One region of the Methylophilus sp. 3sh_L genome, then DNA from elsewhere that is predicted to be linked to it. Evidence: predicted binding sites of a transcription regulator. Region 1 holds the regulator's gene; each other region holds the start of a gene.

Region 1 (10,437 bases):
GGCTCCCCTGACCAATATGCTGAAGCCAGCCTGACTTTGGGGCAATTGTTTACCGATAAAAAAGACTTTGTCGGGGCAGACAAAACCTACCAGCGCTTGATGGACTATGCGCATGACAATGGCGGCGAATTTTATGAAGCCAAGACCGCCATCCTATGGGCAGCTTCAAAAAAGGCTCAGGGGGATCATGTGGCGGCACAACAATTACTACAGCAAGCAGGCGTGATCGCTGCCAAATTGAAAGACCCTGAACTGGATACGTTATTGGCCCAGACCAAGTAACTTCTGTACCCGCTAGCATACTTAATTAAAGGGGGAGGGCTGGAAAAGCACCCCCCATGCTGGCAAGTCAAAACTCCAAGCTGATCAAAAGAATTATTTTTATTTGGAATCCCCTGTAAGGTTTTCCTGTCATACGCGACAAACATACAATTGTCACCACACAGGAAACATCATGCAATTTGACCCTCACCGCAGTAACCCCAGCGGAATCTTACCCTCCGAAATCACGCCGCAAGCGGTGTTTGAGCAACGCCGTACTTTAATCAAGGCCGCTGGTGTCGCCGCTGCCAGTATCTGGTTGCCGAAAACCGCGCAGGCTACTCAATCCCTGGAGTTTCAAAAAACTGCCTTTGGTAAGGAAGAAACGTTAACCTCTTTGCAGGATGTGACCAATTACAACAACTATTATGAATTTGGCACCGGTAAAGAAGATCCGGCGCGTGAGGCTGTGCTGTTCAAGCCGACGCCATGGACCATCAAGATAGAAGGTGCGGTCAAGCAAGCCAAAACCATCAGCATTGAGCAGCTGATGAAGCTGGCACCGCTGGAAGAGCGGATTTACCGTATGCGCTGTGTCGAGGGGTGGTCTATGGTCATCCCATGGATAGGCTTGCCGCTAAAGGCGCTGATTGACTGGGCGCAACCGACTGGCAATGCAAAATATATCGAGTTTGTGTCCTACAATGATCCCCGGCATATGCCTGGCGCGCGCATGCCGATACTGGACTGGCCGTATGTGGAGGGTTTGCGCATGGATGAGGCCATGCAACCCCTGACACTTCTCGCCGTGGGGCTGTACGGCAAAGTGTTGCCTAACCAGAATGGTGCGCCTGTGCGGCTGGTCGTGCCATGGAAATATGGCTTCAAGGGCGCCAAGGCCATTTCTACCATCCGCTTTGTCGAGCAGATGCCAACCACAAGCTGGATGCGCGCCAGCCCGCGTGAATACGGGTTTTACGCGAACGTGAACCCGCAAGTTGATCATCCACGCTGGACGCAGTCCTCAGAGAAGCGTATCGGCGCAGGACTGTTTGCCGGGCGCGTGAAAACCAGGCTGTTTAACGGTTATGACGAAGTCGCCAGTTTGTATACCGGCATGGACTTGAAGAAAAACTTCTAATATGGAACGTGTATTTTCGTTACCTTCCATGTCTGTCAAAAGCCGCATCAATGGGTTGAAAATATTGGTTTGGCTGGGTGCATTATTGCCGCTGTTGCGCCTGGTCTATCTTGGGGTCACCAACGAGCTGGGCGCGAATCCGGTAGAGTTTATTGAACGCTCGACCGGCACGTGGGCGCTGGTATTTTTGTTACTATCCCTAAGTGTGACACCGCTCAAACATCTCACGCAGCAAGGCTGGTTGATCGCCGTACGCCGCTTGCTGGGCTTGTGGATGTTTGCCTACGCCTGTTTACATGTGACCAGTTATGTCTGGCTAGACTACCAGTTTGACTGGTCAGATATCGTCAAGGACATCGTTAAGCACCCTTATGTGTTAGTTGGCGCGCTGGCTTTATTGTTTAGCCTGCCTTTGGCGGCGACTTCCAATCAGGCGGCCATCCGTACCCTCAAACAACGCTGGAAAATGCTGCATAAACTGGCGTATTTGATTGCCATACTGGCCTTGCTGCATTTCTGGTGGCTGGTTAAAAAAGATCTGACCGAACCCATGATTTACAGTGGAGTGTTTGGCTTGCTCATGCTGTTGCGATTGCCTGCATTTACTACACGAAAACGCAAACTCAATTAACCCTGCTAGCACGCTTAACGCAATCACTTAGTTATTTTCTTGAAAGCCGGACGTGTGCCTCCTTACCGCCTCTAAAAGAGTGCGGCATACCATTTAATCATCGCGGGAGTACTAACTGTTAAGCATTGAAGCTGACAGCTGTTAAGGTATCCGTGCTTGACATTGAACCGCTTTTTGGACACATTATTATAAATATAACGCGTTGCTACATCAGACAGGTGGCGCTATTCTAAAAATTATTCGGGGGTGTGTCATCTGTTTGCCTGCGTTGTAAGCGCGGGATTCATCCGGGTGTGCACTGCGGTTGTGAAAGTTTGCGATGTCTTCTGTAATATTGGTGCCAAGTGTCTCAATGTTGGCCAACCCTGCACTTTGTGCGTGTCTTGAGCAGTGGTCTGCTCTCATTAGCCCCGACCAGTTTTACCTGGCAGTTGAAACTAACGCGGCGGGGGAATGTATTTCAATTCTTTCCCCAGACAATGCAATACCTGCATTGCGGGCAGACAATCGCCTAACGCATACCATTTGGTCAGCATTGCCCAATAGAGCGCATGGACCTCTCCGGGCGCTGTTGACTTCAGCTTCCAAAGATACACCGCAGCAACTGATCCATATCGCCAGCGGTGAGTCGCCCGTGCAATGGCTAGAGTGCCGGGTAGACTCTTTTACTAATTTGACTGGCGAACAGCGCTGCCTGTTACTCGTTCATGATGTCAGCCAGCAGCACCAATCAGCATTTGCTTACCAGCAGGAACAGCAACGCGCACTTGATTATGACCGCTTCAAATTCGCGCTGCTGGAACTGATCCTCAAAGCCCAAGATACAGAGCAGATACTCGTCTGGATTACCCGCGAGATTGAGGCCCTGCATGCGGATACTTATTGTGCCATCGTCCTGACCCATGACTTAGGTCAACGCGTGCAAACGGTTATCGCCCCCAGTTTACCCCCGGCTTTGTTGCAAACATTACGACAGTTAAAGCTTGAAGCCGGGAATGGCTCGCTGGCGACAGCGATTGCCACCAGGCAACGCGTCATCGTCGACAATGTGATGACACATCCTTACTGGGAACATCACCGGGCGGCAGCGCTGGATGCCAGCGTCGCGTCAGGCTGGGCAGAACCTATTCTCAATGCCAGCGGTGAAGTGTTAGGAGGCATTGCCTTGTATGCACGCCAGGTCAAACTGCCGTCTGCCGCAGAGCAATCCATGCTCGGCCAAGTCGCCCGCTTAGTCAGTATTGTGGTTGACCGGCACTTGTCCCAGCAATCTATACAAACGTTGGCGTATGTAGAGACCGTCACCGGTTTGCCTAACCGTAAGAAAATGTATGAAGTGTTGCAGGCGATGCGCAGCCAGCCCAGTGCAGGTGAGTATATTGGCCTAATTTATATTGATCTCGACTATTTCAAGTGGATTAACGAGGCGCATGGGCATAGTGTAGGCAACGCAGTACTAAGTCAGGTGGCAGAGCGCTTGCAAAAAATAGCCCAACCGCATTTTATTGCCTGTATGGGAGGGGATGAGTTTTTGATTTTGCTTTCCGGACTGGCGACTCAAAAAGACAAAGCCGCGCAGCAGGTGTGGGCCTTGCAGCGCAAATTAGCTAAAACACTGCAGCGGCCATTTATCGTTGCAGGGCAAAAGTTGCCAGTGACCGCCAGCATGGGCTTATGCACCTTTAGCGGGTTAGACATGGAAGATACGGACCATGTGAAAGCCGCGGATATTGCCCTGCATAAAGCCAAACAGTCTGGCCGTAACCATGCGTGTATGTATGAGCCTGGCATGCAAACTGAAATAGCAGCACAAGCCAGGCTGGAAGCCGAGTTGCGTGAAGCAATTGCCCAGCAGCAATTGGAAGCTTATTACCAGGTGCAGGTTGATCATACTGGTCGACCGTTCGGCGCCGAGGTTTTACTGCGCTGGCAGCATCCAAGCAGGGGGCTGATTTCACCCATAGAATTCATTGCCGTCGCCGAAAGTAGCGGGCTGATTGTTGAGATCGGGCAGTGGGTGCTGGATCAAGCCTGTGCGCAAATTTCGCTTTGGCAGCGCTCACAAAAAACGCGTGAGCTCAGCTTATCGGTCAATATCAGTGCGCGCCAGTTCCGCCAGGCCAATTTTACTAACATGGTCAAAGCTTGTTTGCAGCGGCATCAAATCAACCCTAACGCACTTCGGCTGGAGCTGACGGAAAGCTTGCTGCTAGAGAATGTCGATGATGCCGTCCGTATCATGACCGAACTGAGTCAATTGGGGATTCAATTTTCACTGGATGACTTTGGTACCGGCTATTCTTCCTTGCAATACCTCAAAAAATTACCGTTATACCAACTCAAAATTGACCGTTCGTTTGTCAGTGATATTGTCACCGACAGTCATGACCGCACCATAGTGCGTACTATTATCGCGATGGCGCAGAGTATGTATCTGGGCGTGATTGCCGAAGGGGTGGAAACGCCTGAACAACTAGAGCTATTGTTTAACAATGGCTGTCGTCGCTATCAGGGCTACCTGTTTGGCAAGCCTATGCCTATCACTGCCTTTAATGCATGGCTGCAAGAGGCTTTAGTTTAATCATAGTATTTTTGCTAAAGCAGCTTAGGCGCTAGTGCCTTACAGCGTTTAGGGCTGACGTGTGGTTTTTTCAATAATCGCAGCCGGCAAGGTGACAGGCGTCACCGATAGGTCTGGGGTGGCTGGTGCTTCGGCGGGCGAAATTTCCTGACGGTTTGCCAGATTGCTGGTGAGTTGCTCGCTGCTTTCTGCACTCAGGATACGTAAGGTGATGCGGCTATTGAGCGACTGGGCCAGACTATTGTCACTGCTGGACACTGGCCGCGTTTCTGCTAGGCCCAATGCGGATAGCCGTTTGGCTGCAATGCCGTCACTCACCAGGGTGGCCGCGACGCGGGCGGCCTGGGTTGCCGTCAGCGCCCAGCGTTTACTCTCTGCCTCTGGTGTGCCGCTGAATAGATGTTTGTCGCTATGCCCCTCAATCTGGATAGTACGGTATTCATTTTTTAATTGGGCGCTAATAATATGCAGCACCTGGCTGGCTTGTGGGGTCAAGACGGCCTGATTGTTCTGGAACAGCAGGCTATTAGAGATATCCATTTCAACCCCCAGATCTGACAGGTAAACCGTCACCTGTTTTTGCTCTATCCAGTTTGCCAAGGTATTAGAGAGCTGTTGACCCATGGCACGGATTTTTTCCAGATCCCGCTGTTTTTTTTCCTGATACAAATAGCTGAGCGGCAAAGGCTTCATCACCGCGCCTGGGTTTTGTCCTTTTTGAGGCTGGATGCCAGAGGGTTGTAATCCGGGTGCTGGCAAGCCAGGCGTGCTATTTTGTGGCTGGCCGGTGCCCCCCATTTCCCCTTGAAACGCTGAGACCACTGAGCTGGAGAGCGCTCGGTATTTATTCAGGTTAATGGTGGAGGTGGCATACATGACGACAAAAAACGCAAACAGCAGGGTGATAAAGTCTGCGTAAGAGATCAGCCAGCGTTCATGGCTCTCGTCATCCTCCTCATGCTTGTGGCGTCTGTACATCACGATTGCCTCAAGTGCAGGTAAGACTCCAGCCGTTCACTGACCAGTTTGGGATTGTCTCCGCGTGCAATTGAGACCCAGGCATTGAGCAACATTTCACGCCTGGACATCTCATGCTGGACATGGCCTTTGAGTTTGTTAGAGATGGGCAGGAATACCAGGTTAGCTAAGGCCACGCCATAAATGGTGGCGACAAATGCCACTGCGATGCCACTACCGATTTTACTCGGATCAGACAGATTTTCCATGACATGAATCAGGCCCAGCACCGCGCCCAAAATACCTACGGTAGGTGCATAGCCACCAGCGGCTGACCAGATTTTGGCCGCTTCGCGCTCTTGCTGTTCATAGTAGTACATATCAATGGCACAGACTTCGCGAATACGGTCAGGGGGCGTGCCATCGACCAGCAATTGCAAGCCTTTGCGCACAAACGGATCCTGTTCGCGTTTGATGTGGCTTTCCAGTGACAACACACTCTCTTTACGCGCCTGCTGGCTCCATTGATTGATTTTGGTAGCGAGCTTTTTGCGGTCATCCTGTGGATGCACAAATACCAGCTTGAGCATGCGCAAGCCTTTGATAAACAGTTTGAGCTCGGTTTGCAGCAAGACTGCGCCTATGGTGCCTAACATGACTACCACAAACGCGGCAGGTTGCATGAGGGAGTTAAGATGTCCTCCTTCAATGACTTGGCCGAGGACCAGGCCGCCGATCGCAATCAGCAGTCCGGCCAGGCTACCCCAGTCCATCAGGAAACCCCGGTCCAGGCTTTTTGACGCATGGAGGCGCGCAAGCGTGCTACGGCCTGGCTGTGAAGCTGGCAAACCCGTGATTCAGACACATTCATGATCGCGCCAATTTCTTTCAGGTTCAGCTCTTGCTCGTAATACAAACCCATCAGGATTTTTTCGCGCTCAGGCAAATTATCAATAGACTCAATCAGTGCCTCGCGGAAATCACTTTCGAGCAGGGATTTGACCGGGTCGCTGCTGTCATCGTCGACATAACGGTCTAGGAAATGCTCACTGCCATCATCATCCTGAAAGTCTTCGTAATAAATGAGCTGGTGACCTTGGCAGTCGCTCAAAATATCATAGTAATCTTCCAGGCTAAAATTCATGTGCTTGGCGATTTCGGATTCAGTTGGCGGACGGCCCAGCTTTTGTTCCAGCTGCTGCACAGCCAACTCAATATCACGCATGTTTTTACGGATGCCGCGAGGCAGCCAGTCTGCGCCACGTAGCTCATCCAGCATGGCGCCACGCACGCGTTGCGAGGCATAAGTTTCAAACTGTGCCCCATGCGTATCTTCGTAGCGCTGTATTGCATCCATCAGGCCGATCATGCCCGCTTGCACCAAATCGTCCAGCTCCACACATGAGGGGAGTTTGGCTTTCATTTGATACGCCATTTTTTTGACCAGGCCGCTATGCTGTTTTAGCATCTGGTCGGTATTTTGAGTCGTGCCTTTAGCGGTATACATGTTCTTCCTCTTTGACTTTAGGCAACAGCCATGGATGGCATGGAAATCCGTTGTTGTTCAAGACGATGGGCGACGGTTTTAAACGCGAGGGTGCTGGAAAGCTGTTTACTGGCTTCTGTCGCTGGGCGGGCGCTACTGTTCGCATTTACCACGCCTGTTTGCGCAGGCATGGCCCCAATAAAGTCCAGTGAGAGCCCTAAAAACTGTTTGCACACCTGGTTTAAGCGCATAAAGTATTGCTTGCCTTGATCCTGGTTAGCATCTGTCACGACCACGCCCAACGGGATCTGGCCGTGTCGCTGGCTAATATGCTTGATGGTGGCATAGGCAGACTTGATGGCGTCGTCGCTTCTATCCATTTGTATGATCAACTCATGCTCGGCAATGACCGGCAGCATCAGGCTATAGTCTTGACTATCCAGTTGGGCTTCAATCATCACGGTGTCGTAATCGTACGCAAGTTGCTCCACTATACCGTTAAGTTGCACTTTTAAATCTTGAGATAAAGGCGAGGTTAACAGGTCATTTTCACCCAAGCAGGTGAGGTCGTAGCCTTGCGGATGTTTGAAAATGCCACGCTTAATGGCCTGGCGTTGCACGGCAATGCCTTGCAAGGAATGCGTCATGGCAGCTTGGCGGTGCGAATGTACGAGGAGAAAACGCTGCTCTGGCGTCAGCATACTGGCTGCCAGCTGGCGCACCCACTGGCTCGCAGGTTGCCCGTTCGCCCCGATCACACTAATGATGCGGGCAGAGGTTTTGGCCATGATACGGCGCAAGCCATCCGCCTGGTCACGGTAATTAAACATGTGGCTGCTCCTGGCTGGCGGTTTGCATCATGCTGGAGATCACCAAGGGCAATTCTTCATCAAGGTATTGATAAGGCAGGCTGGCCTGATGCGGAGTCAACACGCGCTCGACCAAGGCTTGCTTATCTGCCAGCTCGATATCCTCTGGCACGCGTTGGCCACTGGTGGTGTAAAACAAGCGCATGCGTTCACGGATCAATACGTCCAGCACATTGCCAATCGCTGCCGCTTCATCCAGTTTGGTGACGATACAGCCCGCGATATCATGTTTTTTATAGCTACGCATCACGTCGGTCAGCGTGTCACCGGTAGAAGTGGCATTCAGGCACAACAGTTTCTGGATCGGGCTATCCGCACGGCTTAGCATCGACAATTGCTCAGTCACTGCCTGGTCACGCTGACTGACGCCTACCGTATCCACCAGGATCATATGCTTGTTTTTGAGTTCATTGAGGGCGATTTTGAGGTCTTCCTCATCTTTCACGGCATGTACCATGACCCCCAAAATCTTGCCGTAAATACGTAATTGTTCGTAACCACCAATGCGGTAGCTGTCGGTGGTGATCAGGCCTAAGTTCTGGGTCCCATGCTTCATCACATAACGGGCAGCCAATTTGGCGGTGGTGGTGGTTTTGCCGACGCCAGTTGGGCCGACCAAGGCGTAAATGCCACCACGGTCCAGCAACGCATCCTCATCGTCAAGCGTGTGCAGGTTGCGGCTAATCACTTCTTTGGCCCACATCGGTGCCTTGTTCACATCGATATGGTTAGGCATTTTTTCAGCAATCTGGCGGGAGAGAGAAGCGCTGAAGTTAGCTGCGAGCAAAGTGCCCAGCACTTTAGATTTGGCCGGACTATGTTGCAAATGATGTTGCCAGGTCATAGCACTCATCTGTGTTTCAAAGTGGCTGCGCATCTGGCGCATTTCCACCATCATGCCTTGCATTTTCTCTTCCAGGGTTTGTGTTGCCAGCTGATAGGCCTGTTCCTGTTGTTCGCTATGTTGCTTGAGCATGTCCATGATGGCGGACTCATTAACATTGGCCTCTTCAGGGATTGGCGCGGCTGGCTGCTGAACGACACGGGGTGCCGGTGCGGGCGGGCGGGGTTGTTCTTTGGCACTGACAAAATCCAGCAGGCTGCGGGCTTGTTCCGTGCCTGGTTCACCTGACGCCTGGCTGGGTTTGGCATCAATGTCAGATTCCAGCATGGCCATGATTTCAGTGCCGCCGTTGACACTACGATTCGCAACAATAATGGCATCTTCTCCCAAGGCCTGCTTGACCTGGGCCAGGGCTTCACGTGCATTTTTGCCAAAAAATCTTCTGATGTTCATATTACTGCGCTCCGATTAAACTGGTGACACGAATCGATTTGTTGTCTGGCAACTCATCGTGGGATAACACTCTGAGGTGCGGGACGGTTCTTCTTAAAAATCTGGATAATGCTTGACGGAGAGGGCCGGCGACCAACAGGACTGGCGTCAAGCCCATCTGTTCTTGCTGTCTGGCGGCCATTTCGGTCTCTTGCGACAGTCTTTCGGCAATGCCCGGCTCAATCACGCCTTGGCTGGACTGGTTATTTTGCATGGCCTGCAACAACAGTTTTTCCAATTGACCATCCAGGGTCATGGCGGTGATTTCGTTGCTGTAGGGGAACAGGTCTTGCACAATGGCGCGGCCCAGCTTGATGCGGACCATGGCGGTCAGATCATTTGGGTCCTGGCTATATTGCGCATGATCAGCCAATGTTTCCAGAATGCTGCGCATGTCACGGATATGCACGCCTTCGTTGAGCAGGTTCTGCAAAACCTTTTGCAAGGTGGAGAGGCTGATCATTTTGGGCACAATTTCTTCAATCAGTTTGCTGGACTCTTTACTCATGTGATCCAGCAATTGCTGTACTTCCTGGCGGCCAAGCAATTCACCCGCATTGAGTGAAATAATGTGGTTCAAATGCGTGGCAATCACGGTGCCAGGGTCAACCACGGTATAGCCCAGGCTTTGTGCATACTCTTTCTGCTCTGGGTCTATCCATACAGCAGGTAAACCAAAAGCCGGATCAGTGGTGCGGGTGCCATCAAGTTCACCCGTCACCGCACCTGGATCAATCGCCAGCATTTGGTGATAGTTAGATTCACCGGTGGCCATTTCCACGCCTTTCATGGTGATGCGGTAAGCGTTTGGTTTCAAGGTCAGGTTGTCACGGATGTGTACAGTCGGCGCCAGAAAGCCGATTTCCTGGGCAAATTTCTTGCGGATCCCCTTGATACGTTTAAGCAATTCACCGCCTTGGCCTTTATCGACCAGCGGAATCAAACGGTAGCCCACTTCGAGGCCGATGGTATCTACAGGCAGCACATCATTCCAGGTGGCTTCTTCCGCTTCACTGGCGGGGGCCAGTTTATCGTCTGGCTGTGGTTCAATGACGGCCTGCTGTTTGGCTTTTTCCTGTTTTTGTTTAACTGAATAGGCCATGCCACCCAGCAAACCGCCCAAGCCCAAAAAGGCCAGGTGAGGCATGCCTGGAATCAGGCCGATCCCGCCAATA
Region 2 (10,437 bases), on a different contig from region 1:
TAGGTGCCAGTAGGGGCAGGCTGGCCGCTGGCATCTTTTCCATCCCAGGACAAGGCATTGATGCCAGTGGCTTGTTTGCCGAGGGTGAGTGTTTGTACTACGGCACCGGCGCCGTTTTTAATGGTCACGGTCATGCTGTCGGCTCCATTGGGGATATTCACACCAAATAATGCGCCTTTTTCCCCGAGTTCCATGCTGTTGCCTGCAGACAAGATGTTGCGGCCTATCATGCTGGTGGCCTGGTAAGACTGGCCCATTTGCACATTGTTGATCAGACTGGTCATGGAATCATTCAGTTTGTTAATCCCGGTGACCGTATTCAGTTGCGCCATCTGACTGGTGACTTGCGCGTTATCCATGGGGTTTAGCGGGTCCTGGTTTTTCATTTGTGTCACCAGCAGCTTCATAAAACGGTCTTGCGCATCATCTGTATTTGAGGCTGTCTGGCGATTGTTCACCGTATTCAATAAGTCCTGGGGTACTTGATTGTTAGTATTCACCGTGGTCATACGAAATTCCTTTCTGCAGGTTATTGACCAATATTGAGTGTTTTAAGCAACATGGTCTTGGCCGCATTCATGGTTTCCACGTTGTTTTGGTAAGCTCTGGAGGCGGAGATCATATTCACCATCTCTTCCGTCACGTTGACGTTTGGCATGGTGATATAGCCTTCGTTATTTGCCATCGGGTGTTTAGGGTCGTAGACCATTTTGCCCGGGCGGTTGTCTTCAATCACGCTGTCAACCGCGACGGTACTGGCGTTCTGGTTGGCTGCATCTTGTACGGCCTTGAACACGACCTGTTTGGCCTGGTAGGGTTTGCCATCAGAACTAACCACACTGTCCGCGTTAGCCAGGTTGCTGGCTACGGTATTCAGACGCATGGATTGTGCGCTCATGGCAGAGCCGGAAATCTTGAATACATTAAATAAAGACATGTCAGTACTCCTTACTCAATTACTGGCCATTGATTGCTGTCAGCATTTTTTTGATCTGGCCCGTGATCATGGTTAAGCTTGCTTCGTAACGGATGCCGTTATCAACATAAGCATTACGCTCAGCATCCATATCCACCGTATTACCGTCTACAGAAGCTTGCGTCACAGAACGGAACAATGGGTCGCCAGGGCCTGCATAGCCTTGATTCGGTTGGCCTTGCATATGTCCTGAGTCGGTTTTTTGCAGTCCGCGTGTTTCTGTCCCTGCGCTACTGCTGGGTTGCAAGGCCGCTTGCATGGCAGACTTAAAGTCGATATCGCGCGCCTTGTATTGCGGTGTATCCGCATTAGCGATGTTTGATGCCAACAGCTCTTGACGTTCATTGCGCACACGCAATGCCGTCTGATGAAAATTCAGTGCGGCGTCTAATTTGTTGATCATCGTTGATTCCTTTCACTTGCCTTAATCTCTGGCTTTAATCTTGGGTTGGCGGTAGTTATCGCTTGGCCCCAAACATCTTTATTCAAAAAAATCCTAAAGCTTTGCAAGAGACTGCCGTTAATCCTGATAACTCGTTACATCTTGTTGGTTGAGTCACTTTTACTAGCTATGCCTAGTGTACGCCGCACATTTATGAACAATTTCTGAATTAGATGCGGTAAATCCCCTTTATTTGAGCATTTAGTACTGGACGTTGTGCGTAGAATGAGTGCTCATGAAACCTCGTCTGCTTACATTTTTGTGTGCCATGTTGATCACCCTGACAGGGTTCTTCAACCATGCCTTGCTGGCAGCTGACCGCACGGCTACCGCTGCGACGATTGCTAACCAGCGTGCAACTGAACCTGTGTCCGCAGACATGCACAGCCGCGTCTATCAAACAGCTGTGCAATATGTGCAAAGCCAGACGCAAGGTTATCCGGGCAAAGTCAATGTTGATATCCAGCCATTGGATAGTCGCGTGCGGATTGCTGCTTGTGACATGATGGAAGGCTTTACTGTGCCGGGCTCGCGCTTGTGGGGTAAAACCCACATAGGGGTGCGTTGTCTGCAAGCAGAGAGCAAATTGTGGACGCTCTACGTGCAAGCAGATGTACAAGTATGGGCGGAATATGCTGTCACTGCCGTCCCCGTTAGCCAGGGTGCATTACTGAGCCCGAATGACGTGGTGTTGCAATCCGGGGATCTCAGCAAACTGCCAGCGGGAATTATCACTGACGTGGCGATGCTTGAAGGTAAGCAAGCTGCGTTGAACATGCCACTTGGAACAGTGTTACGGCCTGAGTTGCTCAAATCGAGACCTGTGATTATGCAGGGTCAGACCGTACAGTTAAACAGCCGTGGTGAGGGATTTGTGGTGAGCGCTGACGGAACTGCATTACAAACAGCCAATGCTGGCCAGGTAGTGGATGTGAAAGTCAGCAGCGGTCAGGTGATTAAAGGCGTTGCATTGTCTAGTGGAAAAGTAGACGTTAGATATTAGTGAGACTGGCTACTCTAAACATGAAAAAACGCTTCTCGATCAGAATCTTGAGATAAAAACTATATTAAGAACTAAAGTTCGCTTAAACTATGCCGATAGAACTGTTAATCAATGAGGGTTTAGTCACCCGACAAACTCATATATCAAGGCAGAGGGATAGCATGAACATTTCAGACTCGATTAAGAAACTTGGGATTGGTGTAGATAAACCAGTATTAGATAAAGGCACCAGTAGCAAAAGTGCCGAAAAGACCACCGCATCGGCAACACCTGCCAGCAAAGACAATGTAACGTTGTCCGCGGCTTCGGTGCAGATGCAGTCCATTGAAGCTGGCATCGCCTCGACAGAGGTGTTTGATACCAGCAAAGTGGATGAAATTAAAAGTGCAATTGCGCGTGGAGACTTTACGGTAGACACGGGCAAAGTGGCTGACGGCTTATTACAAACCGTTAAGGACTTAATCCATTCGAAAAAAGGTTGATAGGTATGAATACTGCAAATCGTAACGCGATCCCTCAGATTAGTTTTGAAGCGGATGCCAATCTGGTTGAAGCATTGATTGATGATTTGCAGAATGAACAAAAAGCTTTGGTGAAAGCAGACCTAAACACCATCGAACAGATTATTGATAAACGGGTATCGCTGCTGCAAGCCTTGGGTGAAGCAGCAAAGCAGCGCTACGCTGCCTTATCCGCCGCTGGCTTCGAAGCCAATGAAAAAGGCATGGCCAAATGGCTGGAGTTGCGTTACGGTAATGTCATGGATGCAGCATGGGCAGAGTTTCAAAAAAAACTGGCTCAGGCCAAAGAGCTTAACCGCGTTAACGGTATTCTCATCACCAAGCATTTTCAACGTAATCAGGAAAAGTTAGACGCTATTCAGGGCAAGTCGCCTAATGCCATGCAATTTTATGGCAAGAATGGTCAAACCCATGCTGGACATAGCTCACGCACTAGCTTTGCCGTCTAGCGTCTCCAGACGCTAGAACACATGCCTGCACGCACGATGCATTTGACTGACTCAACAATCTGAATAGTTGAGCTTATTGGTTTTCCAGCCACTCCCAGCGCTCCAGCTTTTCCAGAATCAACGCCTCGATTGCATCCAGTCTTTCCTGCAGTAGTTTTACCTGTTCCGGCGCTTGCTTGTAAATATCCCCTTGTGCAAATTGTGCCTGGATTGCCGTTTGTTCCTGCTCCAACTGTTCGATTTCTGTCGGCAACGCTTCAAGTTCACGTTGTTCCTTAAAACTCAATTTTTTACGGGCGGGTGAGTTCCCTCCCGTCGTTGCACTGGTGGGTTGGCTAGCAGCCGCTAACGGTTTTTCAACTGGTTTGCTTGCAGCCTCACGTTGCTGGCTAAAACGTAGCCAGTCATCATAGCCGCCACTAAATTCAGTTAATTTTCCTTGGCCTTCAAACGCGATTACCTGGGTGACTGTATTTTCCAAAAACGCCCGGTCGTGACTGACCAAAAAGAGGGTGCCAGCATAATCCTGCAGCAGGTTTTCCAGCAGTTCCAGCGTATCAATATCCAGGTCATTGGTCGGTTCATCGAGCACCAGGACATTGGCTGGGCGGGCAAACAGACGGGCCAGCAATAAACGATTACGTTCACCGCCAGACAAAGATTTCACCGGGGAGCGTGCACGTTGAGGGGCAAACAGAAAATCTTCGAGATAACCAATGACATGCGTGCGTGTCTCTCCGATTTGTACATACTCGGAGCCTGGGCTGATGGTGTCCATCAAGGTCGCTTCCGGATTGAGTTGTTCACGCATCTGGTCAAAGTAGGCTACTTGGATATTGGTGCCCAGTTGTACCGTGCCCGCGCTAGGCGCTAACTCACCCAGGATGAGCTTGAGCAGCGTAGATTTACCCACTCCATTCGGACCAAGCAGGCCTATGCGGTCGCCACGCATGATGCGGGTACTAAAGCGATTGATCAGCACTTTTTCGCCAAACGCCATGTGTACATCTTGCAGTTCGGCAATCAATTTGCCAGAGCGCTCGCCCGCATCCAGTTGCAAATGCACCTGACCTTGACGGTCACGCCGTGCTGCACGGTCAAGCCGCAATTGTTCCAGTCTTCTGACGCGGCCTTCATTGCGGGTACGCCGGGCTTCTATGCCTTTGCGGATCCAAACTTCTTCTTGCGCTAAAAACTTGTCGAATTTGGCCTGGTGCTGCGCTTCTACGGTCAGCAACTCTGCTTTCTTGATCTGATACTGGCTATAGTTGCCTGTAAATTCAGTTAAGTTTCCGCGGTCGAGTTCGACAATGCGCGTAGATAGACGGTCAAGAAAGCGGCGGTCGTGCGTAATCAACATCACACTGCCTTGAAAGCCCAGCAGCAACTCTTCCAGCCAGACGATGGCCTCGAGGTCCAGGTGGTTAGTCGGTTCATCCAGCAATAAGACATCGGGCGCTTGCACCAATGCCTGAGCCAATGCGACGCGTTTACGCCAACCGCCAGAGAGTGTTGCAATCGGTGTTTCGGCTTCTAGCCCAAGCTTGGATAATACAGACTCAATGCGGGATTGTAGCGCCCAGCCGTTTTCAGCCTCCAGCTTGTGTTGCAATACTTGCATGCGATCAAGCAGGGCTTGCGTCTCTTGCGCGTGTGACAACTGCACTGACAGTTCGTGATACTCCTTAAGTTGAGTCACGACTGCACCCAACCCCTGTGCAACGGCGGTAAACACATCATGGCTGTCATCCAGGGCTGGCTCTTGCGGCACATAGGCAATCTTGCTCCCTGGGTCGCGCCAAAGTTCGCCATCATCCAGCTTGGTCAAGCCGGCCACCACTTTCAGCATGCTGGATTTTCCGGTGCCATTGCGGCCAATAATGCCGACACACTCCTTGTTATCCAGCTGAAAATTGACTTGGTCCAGCAATGGCACATGACCAAAGGCCAGGCTGGCCTGTTTGAGTGTGATTAAGGGCATATCAGTGTATCTGTTGCGAAGGGGAGGGCAGTTTTTCTAACGTTGACAATGAGGCGCTGTGCGAAGCAGAAGGCGCAGGACGGGTATCAGGTTGATATTCTTCAACCCAACGCTGCAAATCTTGCTTGATTTGAGCTTCTGATAAATGTGGGACAGCAGCAAGCCATTCCAGTAATTGTGTTAGCCAAATAATATCCGCGCTGCGGGCTTGGGCAATCCGCAATTTTTCATGGCTGGTCGGCAAGGTGTTTTCATCATCTGCCAGCAATTCTTCATAAAGCTTTTCACCAGGACGCAAGCCGGTAAACTCAATGCGTATCTCTTGTTCCTGCAAACCAGAGAGTTTAATCATATCGCGTGCCAGATCAACGATCTTGACCGGCGTACCCATGTCCAGCACAAATACTTCACCGCCATTGCCCATAATCGCGGCCTGCAAAACCAATTGTGCTGCTTCAGGAATAGACATAAAGTAGCGGGTGATCTCGGGATGGGTAATCGTGACTGGGCCGCCATGGGCGATTTGCTCGCGAAACTTGGGGATCACACTTCCACTACTCCCCAGCACATTGCCAAAGCGCACCGTAATAAAGCGGGTATGACTTTGCTTGTTTTGCAAGCCCTGACAAATCAGCTCGGCCAGACGTTTGCTGGCGCCCATGACATTGGTTGGATTCACTGCTTTATCGGTTGAGACCAGCACAAAGGTAGGCACGTTGGCCGCCTGACAGGCTGCTGCAATCTGGTAGGTGCCATAGGCATTGTTCTGCAAGGCCTCCACCACATTAAAATGCTCCATCATAGGCACATGTTTGTAAGCCCCGGCATGTAACACAACCTCGGGTTGATGAGTTTGCAAGATGCGTTGCATCCTGCTTTGATTTTTGACATCCGCGACCAGATAGACTAACTCGGTGTTTGTGACTGACTGACTAAATTCCTGCTGTAAGGTATACAGCGCATACTCCGAGATATCAAGACAAATTAACTGCGCCGGGTGAAAGCTCAGAATTTGCCTGCACAGCTCAGAACCAATCGAGCCCGCTGCGCCAGAGACCAACACCACTTTGTTTGCCAACATCAAGCTCAAGCCATGGGTGTCCAGTTGCACCACATCGCGGCCCAGCAAGTCTTCCACATCAATTTTGCGAATTTGAGAAAGGCTCACCCGGCCACTAATCAGGTCAGACATGGCGGGCAGGGTTAATACTTCCATTGCAGGCACTTTTCGCGCGGCTTCTACGGCCAATCTACGCTTCTGGTGCCGGCTACTTGGCATTGCAATCATGCAGTGCTGGCAGCTGTAACGTGCAGCAATCGCCGGAATATCCTCCAAGCACCCCTCGACCTTGGTATGCATAATTTCCCGGCCAATCAGCTTGTTCGCAGGATCTATCATCGCCACTACACGCCATTCCGGATTTTTACTGAGCTCTTTGATCAGGTTAAAAGAAGCATCCTCAACCCCGATCACAATTACCGGCTTACCTTGCAGCGCGACCGCATTAAATAAGCGCCGCTCTTTCCAGGCCCGATATAAAAAACGGCTGCCACCCATTGCTAAAATGAGTAACATAGGATTCATGATCAACACAGAGCGGGGGATGATGATGCCAGGGTGCACCAACAGGGCATAAGCCGCACTCAGTAATGCAGCAAAGCCGACCGCGCGCATAATCCGTTTTAAATCGGGCAGACTGGCAAACCGCCAAAGTCCTTTATACAGCCCAAAGCTATAAAAACAGATCGCATGAATGGCAAAAATCACAGGCAATGTCTGCCAGATATACTGTACAAAATTGGACGGTATCTGGAAGTTAAAGCGTAATGAGAACGCAAATACCCATGCCGCGATCACAACGACCACATCATGAGTAAACGCAAAAAAAGACAAAACGCGTGCCGGTAGCCTGAGCATAGCAATCAAATAATCAATTAATGTGTGATGTTATCACGCCGGATGACCTTGATCACTGTCATGCAGATAATCTTAATATCCAACCAAATTGATTGATGCTTTAGATAGTATTCGTCCAGCGCCACTTTTTGTGGAATGGGAATTTCATCCCGTCCATTTACTTGCGCCCACCCAGTGATGCCTGGTTTAAGTGTATGAACGTTCTTTTCAGTGCGTAATGCGATTAAATCGTCTTGATTGAAAAGCGCAGGGCGCGGACCAACAACAGACATATCCCCTTTCAGCACGCTCCATAATTGCGGTAACTCGTCCAGGCTGGTTTTTCTGATAAAACTTCCTACCGGTGTTAAGAATGCATTGGGATCCGCTTGCTGATTCATCAAATGAGTGGCAATTTGAGGAGTTCCAACACACATAGACCGGAATTTTGGCATGCTAAAAAGCTTGTTTTGCTGACCGACTCGCTTACTCCAGTATAACGCGGGGCCTTTGGAGCTTAGTTTCACTAATAAATAAGTGATGAATAAAAATGGACTTAAGCAGACTGTTGCGATCAAAGTCAGTACGATATCTAAAACTCTCTTAATCCACATAATTTGCCACAGTTTGTTTAATGCCATCTTCGAAGTTTATAACTGGCCTCCAATTAAGAAGTCGTTTTGCTTTGCTTATATCCAGCTGCAAGTTACTTAACAAACGTTCATTCAGGTAATGTTTACCTAAGAGATTAAAAAAAATAGATAAAAGGGATGCTGGTATCGGAAGTTGCCATGAATTTTGTCCTAATGCTGCTCTTATCGTATTGACAAGTTGTTTAGTTGAAATATCTTGATCATCAGAAATTAGGAAGGTCTGATTAGCTGCTACTGGATGGATGCAACATAACTCAATAAAATTATTCAAATTATCTAAACTCACAAGGCTACGCTTGTTGCGTAAAGATCCAAACGGTAGCGGAACTGGTTTCCTACAGAGTTGAATCAATGATTTAAAGTTAGCTTTGACTCCTGGCCCATAAATCAAAGGTGCTCTAATAATTACCAACTCTATTTCATGCTCGGTACAAAAAACTTTTAATAATAACTCAGCTTCTAATTTAGTTTGACCATATGCGTCCAACGGTGCCGGTGTATCAGACTCGTTGAATGGTACGTTTGTAACCTCACCATTCACTTTAATAGAACTCAAGAAAATAAGACGTTTTATTCCCAATGATCTCGCTAACTCAGCCACCTTAAGTGTGTAGTCTACATTCACTGCTTTATAAGCTAAGTAAATATCGTCTGTGGTTTCTTGCATGACGTGTGCACGTCCTGCAAGATGAATTAGGCACTCGTAATAATCAAAAGGTAATTCTGCTAGATTAAAATCCCGACGCAATGCTGTGACGTCGTGCTTGCGGTTGACGAGCATTTTGCTCAATGATGCACCCACAAATCCATTGGCACCAGTAATCAATAAATTCATGATTTTTTGGCTAAAAACAAAACAAAAAAGGCAAAGCCCAGCTGATCACGTAGTCGTCGTCTAAATTGATGGGCAAATATTGCGAGGTAGCAACGATCCCAAATGCATAGGTTGATCATTTTTTTAATAGGTTCAGCTTCCTGATAACCAAGTTCTTTGGCAATTAAGAGGATTTGCTGCAAATACCATCCTTGTTTTAATTTCGATAGTCTCGCTATAAATGCTTTCATGCCAGTATTAGCTCCAACTACATTTGTAGCATGTTGACGATATAAAATTGTAGGTGTGGGATCTATATACCATTTATAGTTGTTACATCTTGCAAATGCATAAATAAACCAGTCGTGCAAAGCAACAGCACTTAGTTCGGTTTGTTTTTTTCTGAGCAATTCTTGAATTGCCAGCGCCAGTTTTTGCGAAATCACAAAGGAACAACCCGGGCCGGCTGATTCAAACATGTAATCATATTTTTTTTGAGGTTGTGATTTGGAAATGAGTTTGGTTCTACCATCCGCCCAAAGTGCTGTAATATTACTTGAGTAGCCATCAGCGTTACTTGATTCAAGTGACCTAATTGCCAACCATATTTTGTCTCTGTCCCATATGTCGTCTTGGTCTGAAAATCCAATATATTCATATTGGTCTATTTCGACGTCTCTCAATAATCTAAAAAAATTTTGGGCAGCATTGCCAAATTTTTTAGTTGTTGGTAAAAGGTTGATAGTCGGATGATGAGCAAGGAGATCTTTAATAACTGACAGTGTTAAGTCTGTAGAGTTGTCGTCCGCAATATAAATATCAATATGGGTATAGCTTTGATTTAAAATAGAGTTAACTTGTTGAGTAAGCCAGTTATGGCCATTATAACTCGCTAAAAGAATGCAAACTTTTTTCATGAGGGCGTCTACGTCAAGAATAATTAATTTTAAGCTTTTCTGAGTGTTTTTGTAGCTTGAGGCGCAAAGATAATTACATGACAATTGTGATCCATATTTTCTCTGTATTTTTAGCTAAATACTAAATTACTTTGAATTTTGCTTTGTGGCTTTTGAGACTTAAGATAAAATCGCTTGTTTAAAAAAATCTAACAATTAAATCAATTAAATTTTTCAAATGATAGTCACAAGAACGCCATTCAGAGTATCTTTTTTTGGGGGGGGGACCGATTATCCACCGTGGTTCAGAAAATACGGTGGGTCTGTTTTAGCAACAACGATTGATAAATATTGCTATATCAGTTGTCGGCATTTGCCTCAGTTTTTCGAGCATAAGCACCGCATTGTCTATTCAGTGATTGAGAGTGTTCGAGAGTTGGATGAAATCAAGCATCCTGCTGTGCGCGAGGTTTTGCGTTGGGCGGCTGTAGAGAGCGGTCTTGAGATCCATCATGATGGTGATTTGCCAGCTCGGTCCGGGTTGGGTTCAAGCTCAGCTTTTACGGTTGGCTTAATTAACGCACTGGCCGCACTGGATGGAAGTATTGTAAGCAAATCTCAATTGGCTCAGGATGCCATTCACATTGAGCAAAACATCATACGCGAAAATGTTGGGTCACAAGATCAGATTTCGGCCGCTTTCGGCGGGTTCAATAAAATAGTGTTTAACGCTGACGACAGCTTCGATGTTGAGCCTATCATTTTGAAAAATGAAAGAAAGTCTGCGCTTGAGTCACATTTGATG
Region 3 (10,437 bases), on a different contig from region 1:
GGTAATGCTGTTGCTCGCCTTGCTGATATTTAAACCATCAACCGTTAACAACGCGTTTTGTGCAGCCTGAAGCTCACTTAAATTTTTGCCACTTCCGCTTGAAGCGGTCGGGTCATAAGCAAAGGTGGATAAGCCACTACCGTCGGTATTATTGCCATCGTTATCGGTGACATCAATCTTGAGGCTATTGGCTGCACCCGTGTCCATTGAGGTGATCACCAGGCGGTTACCCGTGCCATCATTGACAATAGAAGCCGTCACAGAAGCATTTTGTGCGTTAATCGCATCACGAATGCCGGACAGGGTATTGTTGCTGCTGTCGATATTCACTGTGATGGCATTTTTGCTGCTATTCGCAGTAAAAGAAGCTGCCGTACTACCGTTGGCTGGGGTATAGGTACCAAAGGAAATCTTAAGGCTCCCAGTCCCAAACGTGGTACTGGCATCGCTGTAGGCTGAAGTGGTAATGCGTTGCGAAGTGGCCAACTGGCTCACCGAAATGCTGTGGTTGCCATTGGTAGCGCTACCATCTGCAGTGGCGCTAATACTGTTTGAATCAGTCAGCGTCACGGATTGCGCATTGAACTTACCTGGGTTAGACAAACCATCGAGGGCCGTTTGGAAGGTACTGAGCCCACTTTTTAAGGTGCCATAAGCAGACAATTTGGTATTGTAAGTAGAGACTTGCGTCTTGATCTGCGTAATCGGCTGCTGGGCAGACGTCATCATGGCATTGACAAGTGAGTCAATAGGTAACCCTGATGATCCTGTTGAGCTTACAATCGATGTCATAATCTAGTCTCCAAATACAATCACAATTCATCACACCGTTTGACGAATGACTAGCCCTCTTAATTTGTCCAACGTCTTGCTAATGGCCAGCACTTCCTCATTAGGGATTTGCCTGAGCACCTTCTGTGTCTCGGTGTCGACCACTTTCACGACAATACGGTCTGTGTCATCATCAATCGAAAACTGTATGGTTTGCAGCGCAGGCGCCACATAGTCATTCAGTTTTTGTACTGCGCCTGTCAAAGTCGCCTTATCCAGCGCTTCGGTAGGTTTTTGCTCGCCACTGGCTTCTGCATATTTCACCAGTTTCAAGCTATTTACTGCGGGCACACTCGTTAATGTGCGGTTACCGCCAACACCATCCATAGATTGAGTCATGATGCTGCTCCTCTGCTTAGCCTAAAATCCACAGAGGAAGGCCCCTGTGGATATGATTCAAGTGTCTTGAGAATTAACCTCTCAACAAGCTCATTACACTGTTAGGCAACTGGTTGGCTTGGGCCAGCATTGCTGTGCCTGCTTGTTGCAGAATCTGGTTACGAGTCATCTTCGCAGTTTCTGACGCAAAGTCTGCATCCGTAATCCGGGATTTCGCTGCAGAAATGTTTTCCACGTTCACTTGCAGGCTGCTCACAACGGCTTCAAAACGGTTTTGGTAAGCACCCAGGCTAGCACGGGATGTGTTCACCGCATCCAGTTGCGCATCAATCGCTGTAATCGCTGCTGTCGCGTCAGACACGGTGGAAACACTGCCACTCACAGAAGCCGCAGTCACTGCACTCACCTGCAAGGTGTCTGCAGAGCCAGAACCAATCTGGAAGGTGTAGCCAGAACCACCAAATACGTTTAAACCGTTAAACTGGGTGGAGGTACTCAAGCGGCTGAGTTCTGAAGTCAGCTGCGTAAATTCTGTGTTCAGGTTGGCACGGTCACCAGAACCGTAGCTGCCGTTGGCTGCCTGTACAGCTAGTTCACGCATACGTTGCAGGGCGTCTGTCGCTTTGGACAAACCACCTTCTGTCACTTGCAGGTAAGAAATCGCATCGTTTGAGTTACGAATCGCAACATCACTGCCACGGATTTGTGAATCCATACGGGTCGCAATCGCCATCCCCGCTGCGTCATCCTTGGCGCTGTTGATACGCAAGCCAGAGGACAAACGCTGAATGGATTGATTCAAGCCTGTTTGCGAAGCATTCAGGTTACGCTGTGCATTCAGTGATGCAATGTTGGTATTAATTACAGAAGCCATGTTAAATCTCCTTTAGAGTCGTATATCCAAATTAGTGTCAAATCGGCATGTCACATCAACGTTGATACACTTGTTACCACATGTTTGCTATTCAGCGTTGTTATTACTTTTATCGACCTCACCTGAAATTTCTTTAATCCTGCTGTTTAAAATTTCGGTACGATCAATCATGCACTTGAAACTATTTACGACTCCTTCCGGAAAAACTTTAATCTCAATCTATTAATAGCAAATTCAAGCCGTGCGAAATCACCACTACGCCAGTCCCAGCCTAGTCTCAGTGTCCACACGTCCTGGTTTATTCCCAATACGCAAGCAATCTCTTTTATCTCACTCTGATCTCATAGCGATCCATACAATACTGCCAGTTTCACGGTATTCCATTCGTTTAGCGGTACACCAACATGCCTACTTTACCGTAGTCAAGCCAGCATAATTTGGTAAAACAACAGCGTTTTTACCTGCTTATCCTGAAAGACAATGTGTAGCTATCGTGTGAAGCACCGCTAAAACAGACAATAGCGCATAGAAATTTGGCGATTGATTTTCAGACCTTAAGAAAACCGCAGGCGGCCTTCTGGTAGAGAAGTAAAGGGGAGTCAAAAAAAGAAGAAGCAACTGCTGCTTGTTGATGATCGGTACCATATGCAAACACGCCATAAAAATGACTTGTAGGCAGGCATTAATGCTTATAGCTAAGACGAAAACTGCCACTTGGAAGGATGGCTAGGCGGAAACTGTCGTCGTGTTAGTAAAAAACGGGCACTTGTTTGCACAAGTGCCCGCCATTGATTCTAGTGTCTTGAGAATTAAGCGCTCAGAATTAACCTCTCAACAAGCTCATTACACTGTTAGGCAACTGGTTGGCTTGGGCCAGCATTGCTGTGCCTGCTTGTTGCAGAATCTGGTTACGAGTCATCTTCGCAGTTTCTGACGCAAAGTCTGCATCCGTAATCCGGGATTTCGCTGCAGAAATGTTTTCCACGTTCACTTGCAGGCTGCTCACAACGGCTTCAAAACGGTTTTGGTAAGCACCCAGGCTAGCACGGGATGTGTTCACCGCATCCAGTTGCGCATCAATCGCTGTAATCGCTGCTGTCGCGTCAGACACGGTGGAAACACTGCCACTCACAGAAGCCGCAGTCACTGCACTCACCTGCAAGGTGTCTGCAGAGCCAGAACCAATCTGGAAGGTGTAGCCAGAACCACCAAATACGTTTAAACCGTTAAACTGGGTGGAGGTACTCAAGCGGCTGAGTTCTGAAGTCAGCTGCGTAAATTCTGTGTTCAGGTTGGCACGGTCACCAGAACCGTAGCTGCCGTTGGCTGCCTGTACAGCTAGTTCACGCATACGTTGCAGGGCGTCTGTCGCTTTGGACAAACCACCTTCTGTCACTTGCAGGTAAGAAATCGCATCGTTTGAGTTACGAATCGCAACATCACTGCCACGGATTTGTGAATCCATACGGGTCGCAATCGCCATCCCCGCTGCGTCATCCTTGGCGCTGTTGATACGCAAGCCAGAGGACAAACGCTGAATGGATTGATTCAAGCCTGTTTGCGAAGCATTCAGGTTACGCTGTGCATTCAGTGATACAACGTTAGTATTAATTACAGAAGCCATGTTAAATCTCCTTTAGAGTCATATATCCAATTAGTGTCAAATCGGCATGTCAGATCAACGTTGATACACTTGTTACCACATGTTTGCTATTCAGCGTTGTTGTTACTTTTATCGACCTCACCTGAAATTTCTTTAATCCTGCTGTTTAAAATTTCGGTACGGTCAATCATGCACTTGAAACCATTTACGACCCTTGCGGGAAAAACTTTAAATGACTGAAAATAGAGGCGCGTCCTAATGCGCTTGGAAGAATGCGCGCACCAAGCTAATCACGCGGTCAACGGCCTCCAAGGAGAGTTGAGGCCCGATGGGCAAACTCAAGGCCTGGTTTGCATACTGCTCGGCATGGGGAAAATCCCCTTCCTTCCAGCCAAGCGCTTGGTAAGCTTGTTGCAAATGCGGGGGGACAGGATAATGAATCAGGGTTTGAACCTTGTTTGCCTGCAACCACGCTTGCAAGGCATCGCGTTGCGGGGTGGTAATGACAAACAAATGCCAGATGCTTTTTGCCCAAGCCGGAGAATTTGGCAGTTGTAAAGGCAACCCTTGCAAGCCCTCTAAATATCGCTGCGCTAACACTTGTCTGCGCGTATTCCATTCATCAAGCCTCGAAAGCTTGACCGATAGCACAGCAGCTTGCAAAGGGTCGAGACGGCTGTTGACGCCAGGTTCCAGATTGTAATATTTCACCGCAGAACCATAATTGCCCAGTGCGCGTATGCGCTGCGCCAGAGAGTCGTGCTGTGTGGTGACCGCACCACCATCCCCCAAAGCCCCTAAATTTTTACCAGGGTAAAAGCTCCAGGCGACGGCATCCCCATGCGCACCAACACGCTTCTCCCTGACAGCGGAGCCATGTGCTTGTGCAGCATCTTCCAATACCAATAAGCCATGCTGCTTGGCCAGCGCGCAAATCGCATCCATGTCAGCAGGAATGCCATATAAATGGACGGGCAAAATCACTTTGGTTTTAGGCGTGATTTTTGCCTCAATGGCCGCTGCATCTATATTAAACTGCCCGGCACTAGGCTCAATCGGCACGACGGTTGCGCCGACGGCGCTCACAGCCAGCCAAGTTGCAATATAGGTGTGAGAGGGCACAATCACCTCATCCCCTGCCCCAACATCCATGGCGCGCAGGGCCAAGGTCAGTGCATCCAGGCCATTCCCTACCCCCACGCAATGTGCAGCGCCGGTATAGGTAGCAAACTGCGCTTCAAATGCGTCCACTTCCGTCCCGCCGATATACCAGCCTGAGCGCGTTGCTCTTAACAGCGCAGCTTCTATCTCTGAAGCTAATTCATCATAAGCGGCTTTTAGATCAAGGAAAGGAATCATGTATGGCACCCAATAATGTGAATAGACCAAAAGAGAGAGCAGGCGTGTCACCACGCACCAGTCACTTAATATATCTTATCCGGCAATTTAAATTGAGAAAAACAACACGGGTTTTACCAGCCTATCCTCAAGGCTAGTGTAACAACAGCATATTGAGAGAATTAAATAACAAATGGCGGGCCTTTGTCTTGGCAAAGGCCCGCCATCTTAATAAGCACAGCTATCTAGAAAATGACTTAAACTGAAACTATGTTAGGCTTACCCTTTAATCAGTGACATGACACTGTTAGGCAACTGGTTAGCTTGGGCCAGCATCGCAGTGCCTGCCTGTTGCAGAATCTGGTTACGGGTCATCTTCGCAGTTTCAGCCGCAAAGTCTGCATCCATAATGCGGGATTTCGCTGCCGACACGTTCTCTATATTGACTTGCAAGCTGCTGATCACCGCCTCAAAACGGTTTTGATAAGCACCCAGGCTCGCACGTGACGTATTCACTGTATCCAATTGCGCATCAATCGCTGTAATCGCTGCTGTCGCTGCTGATGCAGTAGCCACGCTACCAGACACTGAAGCAGCAGTCACCGAACTTACCTGCAAAGTATCAGCGGAACCAGAACCAATCTGGAAGGTGTAGCCAGAACCACCAAATACGTTCAAACCGTTAAACTGGGTTGAAGTACTCAAGCGGGTTAATTCCTGCGTCAACTGCTGGAATTCTGTATCCAAGTTAGCACGGTCGCCAGAGCCGTAGCTACCGTTAGCTGCCTGCACCGCCAGTTCACGCATCCGTTGCAAGGCGTCAGTGGCTTTAGACAAGCCACCTTCTGTCACCTGCAGGTAAGAAATTGCATCGTTCGAGTTGCGGATCGCTACATCGTTACCACGGATCTGGGAGTCCATCCGCGTTGCAATCGCCAGGCCCGCCGCATCGTCTTTGGCGCTATTTACGCGTAAACCTGAAGACAAGCGTTCAATAGATTGATTCAAACCACTTTGAGAGGCATTTAAATTGCGCTGGGCATTTAATGATGAAATATTGGTATTAATGACTGCACCCATGTTAAGTCTCCTTAATGTACAAAAATATCGAGCTTCATGCTAAGTCTTAATGCCACACTCAAGCTCTTCAATCCGTTTTAAATTAATCTGATTTCGCACATTCTCACTCAAGTTCAGCCAACACTGGCCGTTATAGTAAGAACGTTGCGTCAAGTTAAGAATCACTTTATCGCAGCCCCTGCTAATTGATTTCAGCGAATAGAAAGCGGTTTTGCCGCCATTTCTACAGATACGCCTGTCTACAGATTAAGAAACAAAAGGTTCCCGCTCAAGACACGGCCTCAAGAAGGCACGGTTTGCTTCTATCCATACAAATTAACGTACAAATCCACGCATATTCGCCTTAATAAATTGCTTTTAAGTCCGATATAAATACAGAACACGCTCAATTAATGCGAAGGGGGATTTTCATGCAACCGTTTCTGGATTTGAATCATCTGACTAAAGGAATGCATCACTTTCAAGATGCAAAACCTTTCCGCCATGCCGTCATCGATCATTTCTTGAATCCTGAATTGGTGAAAAAGATTGCACGCGAATTTCCAGAGTATGACTCTTCGCGCTGGTTTCACTACCAAAACGAGATCGAAGACAAAAAAGCATTGAATGACTGGAATGCTTTCCCTGCGCTGACCTATGCGCTGTTCCAGACACTGAACTCGGCCCTGGTCATAGACAAACTATCTGAAATCGTCGGCACCCAGTTATATGCTGACAATGGCTTGCACGGCGGCGGCTGGCATATTCACGGCACTGGCGGCAATTTGAATCCGCACCTGGATTACTCCATTCATCCCAAATTAGGTTTGCAGCGCAAAATCAACATCATTATTTATGTGTCGGAGCAACTCAAGCCATATCATGGCGGACATTTGGGTTTGTGGAGCCACGATGCAGAGCAAAATCAGCCTGGCGAACTGCTAAAAGAAGTCTGCCCCAAATTTAACCGTGCCGTGATTTTTGATACGACTCAGAACTCCTGGCACGGCATGAGCCGTCCACTGACCCAGCCTTATGGTGTTTATCGCAAGAGTCTGGCCGTCTATTATTTATGCGAGCCACCGGTGGACGCAGATCCGCGTGGCAGAGCCTTGTTTGCACCGCGCGAGCATCAAAAAGACAGTGCAGAAATTGCTGACCTGATCCGTATGCGCGCCAATGTATCCACCTCAAGCGAGGTTTACCGCAAAAACAAAAAACCTGCTAAACAACCGACCGAGCCTTTACCAGTCGCTGGCACCGTCAGCCACTCATAAATACATTTTCCACGTCATAAAAACAAAGGCGCATCAAATCAATGATGCGCCTTTTTTAATGGTTAAATATTTTGAATTCAGATATTGGCAGAACGTGGCAACTCAAGCAGCCCAACGTGCGCGCATGAAATCATCATAACGGCGGAAATAATCCCCTTCATCATATTTTTCTGAAGCCAGGCACATCAATACTGAACCAGATGAGAAGTTATCAATTTCACGCCAAATCATCGGGCAGATATACAAGCCATAATAAGAACGGGCTAAATGAAATTTTTTCTTATCCTTGCCATCATCCAGGGTGATATCAAAACTACCAGACATGGCGACAATAAACTGATGCAAGTTCTTGTGCGCGTGACCACCACGCTCCGCCCCTCCGGGAACATCATAGACATGGTAGACGCGCTGAATCGCAAATGGGATCTGATTATTACTTTCAATAAATGTGAGGTTGCCATGCGGGTCATGGACTTTAGGCAACTCAATAATTCTGCAATGTTCTAGTGGCATACACACACCTGCTCTATCTCGTAACTCAACCCACTATACGATAGGCATGCACGAATTAATTCAACTAATAAAGCCTGGAAAAGGCAGCATTTATCTTCAGTAAGGTGACAGGCTCGCCTCACGACCAAATAACGCGTAGTGAATTGATCGCCACGACACCATGATCTATGGCGAGTCCGTGGATTGATGTTTAAGCAGGCAGTGTTTCCTCAACTGTTTCAGCTTCTGCGTCCAGGCGGGTTTCTGCATAGTACAACCCTTGAATGACCTGATCGTTAAGTGAAGTGGCAAAAAAGCCGCTCGACATTGCGAGTAAAGCAATCTCAGGATGCAGCGCAGCCACGGTTTGCTGATCTTGTTCCCAAGCATCCCGTGCCGCCTGATCAGGCACCAGAAATCCACCCGGGATACGTTTGATGGCCGCAATCACTGGTTGCGCACCTGCAGCAATCATGTTCATGGCCGCCAATTCTGCCAGTAACTTCTCAACGATGAATGCGTCCGAATCATTCTCACCGTACAACTGTTTGAAATAATTCTGGTTAAACTCAACCACAATATTCATATCTTCGTCTTGTTGATCAGCACATGCCGTCTGATTTGTAATCCGATAAGCACATTTATCCATATCTAGGACATGCAAAATCGTATACACATCACGGATATCCGCTTTTTTAATGCGCAGAAATAGTACTGCAATCGGCGATTTAATCTCTTGCACTATGGTAGGCTGTTTCCCCAGTGCCTTGAGCAAAGCGGCTGGCGCACCGGTCCAGACCAAATGGCCACCTTCAATAGGACCACTCACGGCCCCCTCGCCTAACTGTAACTGCCATCCACCGTCATTTTTTTCTACTGTTTGAATCGCTTGTTGCACATAGGTGATATTGGGATGACTTAGTACTTGTTGTTTGACTTGACGGCAAATGCCACCGACCGCCCCTTGCTTGGGATAATGGAATACGGTGGGTTGCAGGGGTACCGATTTTCCCTGAAAGCTGGCCAGCAATGTCTCTGGGTAGAAGAGTGGTAACCAGGCGACACGATGATAACGTGCCAGCATTTTGTCGGCTGTCACGCCTTGTGCCTTCATCAGGTAAGGAGCAATGATATGGTCATGCATGGCTTTACCATGATTGGCAAGGGAAGCCGTCAGGTAATCCAGTGTATGGTAACGAGCACCATTGGATTTTTCGCGCGCATGAATCTCTGCAGCAGGTAATTGCTGCAACTCTTGAATACTTTGCTCGGCAAAAGGCAACTGACTAAAGGTATGGTAGCTATTACTCAATACCACATCGTCATAAGCCTTGTTCTGCAACCACATTTTTGGCATGTCAAACTGATGCAAGGGCGCATACTGCAGCGCCCAGGCATGCACGATATTCATAAAGCGGCCCACATCATTACGTAGCTTTGGGTTATAGCTGGCTAAGGTACTGTTTTGCGAGAGATAGCCATCCAGCTCAAACTTGACTAAACCCGCATCAAACATCACGCCGTCAATCTCCAGTCCGGCAAAGTAACCGCCCAATGGTCCACCAGGATTGACCAAGGTCACCTTTTTGCCTTGGCGCGCCAACTCTAATGCCGCGACCATTCCAGCTAAAGCATTCCCTACAATCACAGTTGTTTTAGTATCCATTTTCAGTCCTCAAGTTTGAGATTGACATAAATTTCAGAGCCGTTTTCAGGAAAATGCCGGGCCAATCGCCACAAGCCATCCAGCATTTCCTGCGTCAGCAAGCCTTGTTGCATCAACGTCATCATTTGGTGATGGGTAAACGGCTTCACCAAAAAAGAGCCTGCTTCAAGCACTTGTAATCCTAGTTCTTTTGCCAGTGCTTTTAATTGTTTTAAATCAAAGATACGTGGCTGATTAAATGACTTTTGCAGTGCAGACTGCGCGTAGACACTATCCATCAAGCCCATCTCCACGGCAAGCAGGCGGTGCATAGACAATGCATTCGGTACATTGATATGAATCACCGTATTTTGATCTGCCAATGCTTTGGCACTAGCTAATAATGCTTTCGGATCTGGCACCTCATGCAACAGGCTGCTAAGCAGGATCAAATCATATGCCGGGTCAGGTTTGCCCAGATGGCTGCTTTCAAGAAACGACTCTATCACTTGTGCACCTGCTAATTGCGCAGTATCTTTTCTGGCTTTTTCTGCAAACTGCGGGCCAGGTTCAACGATGGTCAGGCTTTCAAAGTCTTGCCAGTGATTCGCAATGGTATCCCAACCGCAACCTACCTCTAGCACATGTTTGGGTTGATATTTTTCAAACAACTCTAGCAAGAGTTTTTTGCGATAGCGCGCCTGAATCACTTCAAAGTCGCTGGCACTATAAGCTTGCTCATAAGCCGAGATCGCCTGTTTTCGTTGGTCATCATGCATCATACACAATCCATTTCCAGCCATTGCAAGGTCGTCGTGCGGCCACCAAACATTTCCTTTTGCGAACACAAGCCCTCATTAAAACTTAAGCCATTGTGGCAGGTAGAAATACCGAAATTAAAATAAGGCTTATCAGCGTAGACTTCGCTGATGAGTGTTTCCAGTAATAAATCCACCGCCCCCACCTCTCTTGCCACCGG

What was found. The regulator FliA, encoded in region 1, starts transcription of late flagellar genes. The targets are predictions, from matches to a motif close to CTAAAGTTNNCNNAAANNNTGCCGATANNA.
Region 2: flgM (flagellar biosynthesis anti-sigma factor FlgM) is a predicted target of FliA. The motif match lies at 2,493-2,522, and genes of this name have one in related genera.
Region 3: ACIDF8_RS11495 (flagellin) is a predicted target of FliA. The motif match lies at 2,152-2,181, and genes of this name have one in related genera.

What each region holds. Positions count from the first base shown of each region.
Region 1 covers NZ_JBKOUF010000004.1:179,432-189,868, forward strand. Annotated here, with positions in the region: gene ACIDF8_RS10325 (hypothetical protein) at 1-282, shown strand, start outside; gene msrP (protein-methionine-sulfoxide reductase catalytic subunit MsrP) at 455-1,402, shown strand; gene ACIDF8_RS10335 (sulfite oxidase heme-binding subunit YedZ) at 1,404-2,033, shown strand; gene ACIDF8_RS10340 (putative bifunctional diguanylate cyclase/phosphodiesterase) at 2,605-4,614, shown strand; gene ACIDF8_RS10345 (flagellar motor protein MotB) at 4,663-5,592, opposite strand; gene ACIDF8_RS10350 (flagellar motor protein) at 5,592-6,344, opposite strand; gene ACIDF8_RS10355 (RNA polymerase sigma factor FliA) at 6,344-7,078, opposite strand; gene ACIDF8_RS10360 (MinD/ParA family ATP-binding protein) at 7,096-7,887, opposite strand; gene flhF (flagellar biosynthesis protein FlhF) at 7,880-9,223, opposite strand; gene flhA (flagellar biosynthesis protein FlhA) at 9,225-10,437, opposite strand, start outside.
Region 2 covers NZ_JBKOUF010000006.1:64,458-74,894, forward strand. Annotated here, with positions in the region: gene ACIDF8_RS11645 (flagellar hook assembly protein FlgD) at 1-509, opposite strand, end outside; gene flgC (flagellar basal body rod protein FlgC) at 530-937, opposite strand; gene flgB (flagellar basal body rod protein FlgB) at 957-1,379, opposite strand; gene flgA (flagellar basal body P-ring formation chaperone FlgA) at 1,654-2,421, shown strand; gene flgM (flagellar biosynthesis anti-sigma factor FlgM) at 2,583-2,903, shown strand; gene ACIDF8_RS11670 (flagella synthesis protein FlgN) at 2,909-3,391, shown strand; gene ACIDF8_RS11675 (ATP-binding cassette domain-containing protein) at 3,465-5,372, opposite strand; gene ACIDF8_RS11680 (polysaccharide biosynthesis protein) at 5,374-7,290, opposite strand; gene ACIDF8_RS11685 (sugar transferase) at 7,308-7,910, opposite strand; gene ACIDF8_RS11690 (NAD-dependent epimerase/dehydratase family protein) at 7,873-8,757, opposite strand; gene ACIDF8_RS11695 (glycosyltransferase) at 8,754-9,653, opposite strand; gene ACIDF8_RS11700 (hypothetical protein) at 9,871-10,437, shown strand, end outside.
Region 3 covers NZ_JBKOUF010000006.1:28,097-38,533, reverse strand. Annotated here, with positions in the region: gene fliD (flagellar filament capping protein FliD) at 1-792, opposite strand, end outside; gene ACIDF8_RS11500 (flagellar protein FlaG) at 823-1,170, opposite strand; gene ACIDF8_RS11495 (flagellin) at 1,244-2,044, opposite strand; gene ACIDF8_RS11490 (flagellin) at 2,868-3,668, opposite strand; gene ACIDF8_RS11485 (DegT/DnrJ/EryC1/StrS family aminotransferase) at 3,903-5,006, opposite strand; gene ACIDF8_RS11480 (flagellin) at 5,265-6,065, opposite strand; gene ACIDF8_RS11475 (2OG-Fe(II) oxygenase) at 6,476-7,321, shown strand; gene ACIDF8_RS11470 (sugar 3,4-ketoisomerase) at 7,424-7,834, opposite strand; gene ACIDF8_RS11465 (NAD(P)-binding protein) at 8,025-9,479, opposite strand; gene ACIDF8_RS11460 (class I SAM-dependent methyltransferase) at 9,482-10,240, opposite strand; gene ACIDF8_RS11455 (GNAT family N-acetyltransferase) at 10,237-10,437, opposite strand, start outside.